Regions from separate parts of the Agrobacterium sp. GW821-FHT02D03 genome, predicted to be linked through region 2. Evidence: riboswitches for the same ligand, from Rfam matches in the RefSeq annotation. Region 2 holds a riboswitch; the other holds the start of a gene.
What was found. A riboswitch is a leader RNA that binds a small molecule or an ion and turns the genes downstream of it on or off. The one in region 2 is predicted to bind S-adenosylmethionine.

Region 1: it holds a riboswitch for S-adenosylmethionine, as region 2 does, so the genes downstream of both, metA (homoserine O-acetyltransferase MetA) here and AC07U5_RS12935 (O-succinylhomoserine sulfhydrylase) in region 2, are expected to answer to the same signal.

The regions. Positions count from the first base shown of each region.
Region 1 covers NZ_JBWKVN010000001.1:390,855-395,663, reverse strand. The annotation lists gene AC07U5_RS01805 (ABC-F family ATP-binding cassette domain-containing protein) at 1-1,014, opposite strand, end outside; gene AC07U5_RS01800 (thiamine diphosphokinase) at 1,019-1,669, opposite strand; SAM riboswitch at 1,760-1,836, shown strand; gene metA (homoserine O-acetyltransferase MetA) at 1,899-2,825, shown strand; gene AC07U5_RS01790 (aldose epimerase family protein) at 2,922-3,947, shown strand; gene mtgA (monofunctional biosynthetic peptidoglycan transglycosylase) at 3,954-4,601, opposite strand.
Region 2 covers NZ_JBWKVN010000001.1:2,718,719-2,723,527, reverse strand. The annotation lists gene argF (ornithine carbamoyltransferase) at 1-31, shown strand, start outside; gene AC07U5_RS12945 (Hsp33 family molecular chaperone) at 292-1,278, shown strand; gene apaG (Co2+/Mg2+ efflux facilitator ApaG/CorD) at 1,306-1,698, opposite strand; gene AC07U5_RS12935 (O-succinylhomoserine sulfhydrylase) at 1,986-3,170, opposite strand; SAM riboswitch at 3,213-3,291, opposite strand; gene AC07U5_RS12930 (2'-deoxycytidine 5'-triphosphate deaminase) at 3,366-4,463, shown strand; tRNA gene AC07U5_RS12925 (tRNA-Gly) at 4,548-4,621, shown strand; gene AC07U5_RS12920 (hypothetical protein) at 4,712-4,809, opposite strand, start outside.

The DNA of each region.
Region 1 (4,809 bases), 2.3 Mb from region 2:
CGTGCCGCTGTCGGGCGCCAACTCACCGGTCAGCATCTTGAGAAGCGTGGTCTTGCCTGCACCATTCGGCCCGACGAGACCGATGCAATCGCCGCGATGCACACGCAGCGAAAAGGGCGCGATGATGGTGCGATCGCCATAGGACTTGGTGATGGCCTCGGCCTCGATCACCAGCTTGCCGGATTCGCGCGCCTCCACGGCCGTTGCCTGCACGGAGCCCTGCGGACCCTTGTGGCCGCGATAAGCCGCACGCATGTCACGCAATTCTCCCACGCGGCGCATGTTGCGCTTGCGGCGTGCCGTCACGCCATAGCGCATCCAGTGCTCTTCGCGCTCGATCGCCTTGCCGAGCTTGTGCTGCTCCAGTTCTTCCTCTTCCAGCACCTTGTCGCGCCATTCCTCGAAGTAGCCAAAGCCACGGCTGAGACGACGCGACTGGCCGCGATCGAGCCAGACGGTGGCGGTCGAAACCTTCTCCAGGAAGCGACGGTCGTGCGAGATGAGCACAAGCGCGCTTCGCGTCTGCTGCAATTCGCTTTCCAGCCATTCGATGGTCGGAAGATCCAGATGGTTGGTCGGCTCGTCCAGCATCAGGATGTCCGGCTCAGGCGCCATGACGCGGGCAAGTGCCGCACGACGCGCTTCGCCACCGGAAAGGCTCGATGGATTTTCCTGGCCGGTCAGACCCAGATGTTCCAGCAGATAGCTGACCCGATAGGGATCGTCGCCGGGTCCAAGACCGGATTCGGCATAGGCCTGCACGGTGTCATAGGCGCCAAAATCCGGCGCCTGCTCCAGGTAGCGGATTGTCGCGGAGGGATGACGAAAGACCTCGCCGGACTGCGCTTCGACAAGACCGGCGGCGATCTTCATCAGCGTCGATTTGCCCGACCCGTTTCGACCGACGAGGCAGATACGATCGCCCGGCTCCACCTGCAGGTTGGCGCCATCCAGAAGTGGCGTCACGCCAAATGTCAGCTTGATATCGTCGAGTTTCAGAATGGGGGGTGCCAAGGCATCAGGCTCCGGTCAGATCGTAGGGACGGGCAAGCACGATCGCCTTGCCGCTTTTGAGGCGAAGGCGAATTTCGCCCTCAGCCACGTTGGACATAGTGCGCGACGAGCCGAAGGCAAGCGCAAAATCATTGAGGGGATAACGGGCATTCTCGATATCGAGGCCCGAAAGGGCAGTAAAACCGGCAACCGAAAACAGCGAGCCGCGCGGCAGATCGAGCGCCAACGCGCCGGCAAGCAGCGGATAAGCTTCTTCCTCACCAGACGTCAGCACCACCTCAAACCCGCGTTCGGCCAGCGCCACAGCATAGAGCAAATGAAACTGCGCATGGTCGGAACGTTCGCCGGCAAGCGCGCCGACCAGCGTCAGAAGCTTCGCGCCACGCGCCAAAGCCTCGGAAACGGCGATCTCGCCATCCGTTTCGCCCTTGGCAGCGGGAAAGGGCTGTTGCGGCACATCCGGCCATTCGTCGACAAGCGCCGCATCGGCGGAATCGAAATCGCCCACCCAGAGCTCAGGGGTGAGCCCGAGCGGCCCAGCATGTTTCATACCGCTATCGGCGGCAATCACGCGCGATCCGGCGACCGCCTTTTGCAGGCGATCCGTAACCGCGATATCGCCGCCCAGCAGAATGGTGAAATGATCCGATCTCATGCCCTGCCTTATCGCGAAACCTTGTCCCAAGGAAAGGCGGAAACGCTGCAGAGGGCGGCGATATTGATTTTTCGGCCGGACGGGATTATGACAGCCCCCAGTGGTGATTTGCCGACCGGCTTGCAGCCACTTTAAAGAAGTCGCTAAAGGGTCGAGGAAACAGGCAATTTCCGAGGACCGGTCGCGATTTCGCTGCCGGTTTTTTTGTTTTTGGACGTGAGAGTTCGCGATGCCCATCAAGATTCCCGATACGCTGCCCGCCTTCGAAACCCTCGTGAATGAGGGCGTGCGGGTGATGACCGAGACCATGGCGATCCGTCAGGATATCCGCCCGCTCCAGATCGGGCTTCTCAATCTCATGCCGAACAAGATCAAGACCGAAATCCAGATGGCCCGGCTCGTCGGCGCTTCGCCGCTGCAGGTGGAGCTGTCGCTGGTGCGCATCGGCGGACACCGCGCCAAGAACACGCCGGAAGAACATCTGCTCTCCTTCTACGAGACGTGGGAAGAGGTGCGTCACCGCAAGTTCGACGGCTTCATCATTACCGGCGCGCCGGTGGAAACGCTGGCTTATGAAGACGTGACGTATTGGGACGAAATGCAGAAAATCTTCGACTGGACGGAGACCAATGTCCATTCGACGCTGAATGTTTGCTGGGGTGCGATGGCGGCGATCTATCACTTCCACGGCGTGCCGAAGCACGAATTGAAGGAGAAGGCCTTCGGCGTCTATCGCCACCGCAATCTCTGCCCGGCCTCCATCTACCTCAATGGTTTTTCCGACGACTTCCAGGTGCCGGTGTCCCGCTGGACGGAAGTGCGCCGCGCCGATATCGAGAAGCATCCCGACCTCGAAATCCTGATGGAGTCCGAGGAGATGGGCGTGTGCCTGGTGCATGAGAAGCGCGGCAAGCGGCTCTACATGTTCAACCACGTGGAATATGACTCCACCTCGCTGGGAGACGAATATTTCCGCGACGTGAATTCCGGCGTGCCGATCAAGCTGCCGCATGACTACTTCCCGCATAACGACCCGGCGCTTACCCCGCTCAACCGCTGGCGCAGCCATGCCCATCTGTTCTTCGGCAACTGGATCAACGAGATCTACCAGACCACACCTTACGAACTGGCCGAGATCGGCACGACAACCCGCTGATCAGGAGCCTCCAAGAATTTGACATTCCGGCGTTGCGCCAGACGCCAAAATGACGCAACGTCCGGCGCAAATCGCAAGCGACAGGGAGAATTCGGGATGAGCGAAGCAGGCGCACGGGAGAATTTCGGCATTACGGCCACCGGCGAGAAGGTCGAGCGGGTGACGATTTCCGCCGGCGGCCTGACGGCCAAGGTGATGACCTGGGGTGCGGTCATTCAGGATCTGCGCCTTGAGGGTCATCAGCCGCCGCTGGTGCTCGGCTTCGACGCCTTTGATGACTACCCTAAATACTCTTCCTACTTTGGTGCGACGCCTGGCCGAAACGCCAACCGCATCGGCGGCGGCACATTCTCGATCGACGGCAAGGACTATCAGCTGGAGCTCAACGAAAAGGGCGTCAGCCATCTTCATGGCGGCAGCGACGGCACGGGCAAGCGCAACTGGCTGATCATGGAACACGGGCCAAGCCATGTCATTCTGCAGATCATCGATCCGAACGGTCGCGCCGGCTATCCCGGCAACTGCACGATGACGGCAACCTACACCATCCGCGAAGGCGGCGTTCTTTCGGTTCTCTATGAAACGACGACCGATCTGCCGACCATCGCCAACGTCTGCCAGCATTCCTATTTCAATCTCGACGGCGCCGAAACCGCGCTCGACCACGAGATCGAAATCGCCGCCGATCACTATCTGCCGACCGATGAGCGCCAGATCCCGACCGGCGACATTCGCCCTGTATCGGGAACGGTGTTCGATCTGTGCCAGCCGACGCCGATGAGCCTGAAGGATGACAAGGGCGAACAGGTGCTTTACGACCACAATTTCTGCCTTTCGGCAGAGCGTGTGGCCAAGCGCAAGGTGGCGCATGTGCGCGCACCGGCCTCCGGCATCTCGCTGGAAGTCCACACCACAGAACCCGGCGTGCAGTTCTATTCCGGCTTCAAGCTGAACACCGCCGTTCCCGGCCACGATGGCCGCCACTATGGCCCCTTTGCCGGCTTCTGCCTGGAAACCCAGATCTGGCCGGACGCCGTCAATCACGAAGGCTTCCCCAAGGCGATCCTTCGCCCCGGCGAAACGCTGCGGCAGGAAACGGATTACATCTTCACGAAGGGCTGAAGCAGGTCAGTCCAGCACGCAGCCCACATAAGCGCCGGAGCCTCTGGCCCGGCGCTCGATCAACCCCGCAAGACGCTGCATGCCGCGGCCGGGCTTGCTGGCATTGCGATCGATCGGGTTTGGCAAGGATACGGCCAGAAGTGCAGCCTGGCGGGAGGTGAGCTTGGAGGCTGGTACCTTGAAATGGTATTGCGCGGCAGCCTCGATGCCGTAGATGCCCGGTCCCCATTCTGCGATATTGAGATAGATCTCCATCATCCGCTTTTTCGACCAGACGAAGTCGGAGACCAGCGCAAGCGGAAGCTCCATTCCCTTGCGGATGAGCGATCGCCCATTCCACAGAAACAGGTTCTTGGCCGTCTGCATAGGAATGGTGCTGGCGCCACGTGTCGCCTCGCCTTCCAGCGCGTCGTTGACGACATCCTGCATCTGGTTCCAGTCGACGCCATGGTGGAAACAGAACTGGCCGTCTTCCGACATCATCACCGACTGGATGAGGCGGGGAGAAATATCCTCCAGCGGCACCCATTGCCGATCGTAGCCCTGGAAGGTCACCAGATCGGCAAGCATCAGCGTCGAGACGGGACGAATGAAGGGAAGCGCATAGAGAGGGATCAGCAGATACGGCAGGATCAACAGCGCCAGCACGAACATGCCGACGCGTTTGGCGAGGTTCTTGATATCCAACTTCGGCCTGCTTTCCTCCTCGGGAAGCGCTTCGTACTCCCTCTCGCTTTCCGGCGTACTGCTCACATCCCGTCCCCGCTCGTTCAGATCAAGCCTTTCATATTCCGCTCGCACCATCAAGGCTACTCACGATGGTGAAGTTCCGCACCCCTTCAACAAAACATTTGCCAGCCCT
Region 2 (4,809 bases):
CGTGATCGCCTGGTGCATGGGCGTTATCTGAGAGCAGGGCCGAGCTGAGGATGGGGGCTATGCCGGGAGCTTGAATTTCAAGCGCGGCGCCCCATCTTTACGCCAACCAGTGCTGCCGGTTCACGGCGGCGTTTCATCAATCGTTTATCGCGACATTTGGGCCGGGGATGGTTTCGTTTTGCCATTCTCCGCTCTATCTTTGCGAAAACCGGACAAGAGACCTGCTGGTCGCGGCTGAAAGCGTGGCGATCATTTCCTAATTCCGGAAGGCGGGTTCGAAGGAGCAGAACCATGGCGGACGTAACCGTAGAACTGGACGATATGAACTTTGCCGGCGACGACAAGGTCGTCCCCTTTCAGGTGGAAGGGCTCGACGTTCGCGGCCGCGCCGTGCAGGTCGGTCCGTTGCTGAATGCCATTTTGCAACGCCATGATTATCCGCCTGTTGTCGCCCGGCTTCTGGCGGAAGCTTTGGTGCTGACGGCACTGATCGGCACGTCACTCAAATTCTCCGGCAAGCTCACGGTGCAAACCAAGGGCGATGGCCCGGTGGATCTCCTGGTGGCCGATTTTACGGCACCTGAGAACATGCGCGCATATGCCCGCTTCGACGATGAGCGTCTGGCACAGGCGATTGCTGCTGGGCAGACCTCGCCCGAAGAGCTTCTCGGCACCGGCATCCTCGCCTTCACCATCGATCAGGGTGTGGGCATGCAGCCCTATCAGGGCATCGTGCCGTTGGATGGCTCTTCGCTGGAGGAAATCGCCAGCGTGTATTTCCGCCAGTCTGAGCAGTTGCCGACGCGGGTGCGCCTTGGCGTGGCGGAATTCTTCGACCGCGACAGCGAAGGCAAGCCACGTCGTGGCTGGCGTGCGGGCGGCATTATTGCGCAGTTTCTGCCGCAGGCGCCCGAGCGTCTGCGCACCCGTGACCTTCATGGCGGCGATGGCGATGAAAGCTCGTTCGGGGAAGCCGAAGACGATGCCTGGACGGAAGCGGTGGCGTTGATCGACACGGTGGATACGGATGAACTGACCGATCCGCAGGTTCCGGTGGAGCGTTTGCTGTTCCGCCTCTTCCATGAGCAGGGCGTGCGCGTCTACGAGCCTCAGTCGATCATCGACAAATGCAGCTGCTCGCGGGAGAAGATCAAGGGCGTGCTGTCCGGGTTTTCGGCAGAGGAGATCGAGGACAGCCAGGAAGATGGCGTGGTGTCGGTGAGCTGCGAGTTCTGCTCGACGACCTACCGTTACCCGGTCGAAGAACTGTCGGCATAAAGATCAGGAGCGGGGTGAGAGCCCCGCTCAGTTCAGCACGCGGGCAAGCCCTGGGCTGTCCAGCGAGAAGGCGGGGATGTCTACCGTAAAGACCTCGCCCGTGTCCGTTTCCATTTCGTAATGGCCGAACATCATGCCTGACGGCGTGTCCAGGGGGCATCCGGAAGAATATTCGTAGCTGTCGCCTGGTCGCAGATGCGGTTGCTCACCAACGACACCCGGGCCTGAGACCTCGTCCACCACGCCATTCTGATCGGTGATGTGCCAGTAGCGATTGACCAGCGTCACGGCCTGCTTGGAGTTGTTCGTGATCACGACCGTATAGCCCCAGACGTAACGGCTATCGTCCGGGTCCGATTGCTCATCGAGATAATACGGGTCGACGGTGACCTCTATCTCTTTTGTCGATGCACGATACATGTTCGCGACCTTGGCTGTCTCTGCCTCTAGCATTTTATTCTACTACACCGAATGAAGGACGAGAATGTCCGTTGATTGGAGCTGAGTTGTTTGAATGCGTTACGAGGCTAAAGCGTTGCGTATCAGGTTTGTTTCTCCATTCAATACGCACAAAATCGTGAAGAGACAGTAGATAAATCGCTGTTTGTCTAAAATAATGTAGAACGGGCGATCTACGCGTGTCGCGAGCAGAAGATCTGGAAATCGAGAAAGAAATTGCCCGGTGATCGCTCACCGGGCATTTGATATCAGGCAGAAACCTTCGAAAGCGCTGCGGCGAAATCTTCCAGCAGGTCGTCGGTGTCTTCGATCCCGCAGGACAGACGAAGCGTGCCGCCGGAGATGCCGAGTTCGGCGCGCGCCTCATCGGTCAGGTTCTTATGGGTCGTGGTAGCGGGATGGGTGATCAGGCTCTTAGCATCACCAAGATTGTTGGAAATCTTGACGACCTCCAGCGCATTCTGCAGCTTGAACGCCGCTTCCTTGCCGCCCTTCAACTCGAAGCAGACGAGCGTCGAACCGCCCGACATCTGCCGCGCAATGATGTCGGCCTGCGGATGGTCGGCGCGGCCCGGATAGATGACCTTCGCGACCTTGCTTTGGTCCGCCAGGAAATCCGCAATCTTGCCGGCGTTCGCCGTCTGTTGCTTGACGCGCAGCGGCATGGTCTCGATGCCCTTCAGCAATGTCCACGCGTTGAAGGGAGACAGCGCGGGGCCGGTGTGGCGGAAGTAATCCTGAAGTTCTTCCTCGATCCACTTCTTGTCCGACAGCACCACGCCGCCAAGGCAGCGGCCCTGACCATCGATATGCTTGGTGGCGGAATAGACGACGATATGTGCGCCTAGCTCCAGAGGCTTCTGGAAGAGCGGCGTCGCAAACACGTTGTCGACGACGACCTTGGCGCTAATCTGGTTGGCAAGCTTGGCAACGCCTGCAATATCAACCACTTCCAGTGTCGGATTGGTCGGGCTTTCCAGGAAGAACAGCTTGGTGTTCGGCTTGATCGCCGTTTCCCAATTGGCGAGATCGCGGCCATCGACCAGCGTGCATTGGATGCCGTATTTCGGCGCCAGCGTCTCAACCACCCAGCGGCAGGAACCGAAAAGCGCGCGGGCCGCAACGATATGATCGCCGGCTTTCAGCTGGCAGAGAATGGCAGCGCTGACAGCGGCCATGCCGGATGCCGTGGCGCGCGCATCCTCGGCACCTTCCAGCAGGCACATGCGCTTTTCGAACATGTCATTGGTGGGGCTCGCATAGCGCGCATAGATGAAACCGTCGGTCTCTCCCTTGAAGCGCGCTTCTGCCGCTTCCGAGCTTTCATAGACAAAGCCCTGGGTCAGGTAGAGTGCTTCGGACGTTTCACCGTAGGGGGAGCGCAGTGTGCCGCCATGTACGAGTTGAGTTGCCGGGCGCCATTTCTTGCTCATTTGATCACCTTCAAACAAAAAAACCGGTCGCAAAAGCAGACCGGTTCCAAGCACCCGGTCTTTTTAGCCACTTGTTTAACGTGGCTGCAAGCCGACCGGCCAAATCACCACGGGATAAGATTGCCTTACTGCCGTTAACAACTTGCGTCAATGGCCTGCTTTTGATTTTGTCGGCGCGGAACAGGGGCACTGACGATGATGAGAACCACGGGTATTCTGGCCGATGGCGCGATACGGGCGCTGTTTTCTTCCGGCCACCTGAAGAGCGAGCGGGCGCTGGATGGAGACCAGGTGCAGCCGGCAAGCCTTGACCTGCGTCTCGGTGCCAAGGCCTATCGTGTGCGCGCAAGCTTCATGCCTGGCCCGGGCACCAAGGTCATCGAAAAGCTGGACCGCCTGCGTCTGCATGAAATCGATCTCAGCGAAGGCGCCGTGCTGGAAACCGGCTGCGTCTATATCGTACCGCTGATGGAAACGCTGGCGCTGCCCGCCGACATGTCCGCCTCGGCCAACCCGAAGAGCTCCACCGGCCGTCTCGATATCTTCACCCGCGTCATCACCGACCACGCGCAGGAGTTCGACAAGATCCCCGCAGGTTATCAGGGACCGCTTTATCTGGAAGTCAGCCCGCGTACCTTCCCGATCGTCGTGCGCCAGGGTTCGCGCCTGTCGCAGATCCGCTTCCGAATCGGTCATTCGCTTTTGAACGAAGGTGAGTTGCAGGCGCTTCACGAGAGTGAAATCCTCGTCGCCAGCGACACGCCCAACGTATCCGGCGGCGGTATTGCGCTCTCCATCGACCTGAGAGGCTTTGGTGACAGCGGCCTCATCGGTTATCGCGGCAAGCACCACACCGCAGTTGTCGATGTGGACCAGAAGGCAGCCCACGACGTTCTGGATTTCTGGGAGCCGCTCTACGCGCGCGGCCGCGCCGAACTGATCCTCGATCCGGATGAATTCTACATTCTTGTCTCGCGCGAAGCCGTGCATGTGCCACCGCTCTACGCCGCCGAGATGACACCGTTCGATCCCCTGGTCGGCGAGTTCCGCGTCCACTATGCCGGCTTCTTCGACCCCGGCTTCGGCCACGCCAGCGCCGGCGGCACCGGCAGTCGTGCCGTCCTTGAAGTCAGAAGCCACGAGGTGCCCTTCATCCTGGAGCACGGCCAGATCGTCGGCCGCCTTGTCTATGAACATATGCTGGCCAAACCCGAAGGTCTCTACGGCACGGGCCTCGGCTCCAACTATCAGGCCCAGGGCCTAAAGCTCTCCAAGCATTTCCGCGCAGAGTGATCGGCCAGACGCCGCGGTGCGATAGTGGAATGCCTTGCGGCGCGGCTTGACAGCCGCATCGTTCTATCGGAAGTTTTTAAGCGCGCGGGTGTAGCTCAATGGTAGAGCAGCAGCTTCCCAAGCTGAATACGAGGGTTCGATTCCCTTCACCCGCTCCAGCTATCTTGCAAAGGCTATTGTTTTTATTGCGTATTTTTTATCGCACCTGGGATCAGCGTACGGATGTAATGCGCTGAGCGAGCCGTTATTCAGGCGCGATCGTAGGTGAAAGATGTCAGCAAGGACGTGACGAAGTTGCTGGCTTTTTCCTTGACGAGGACTTCCGTCCATTCGTCCGTTCCGCGAA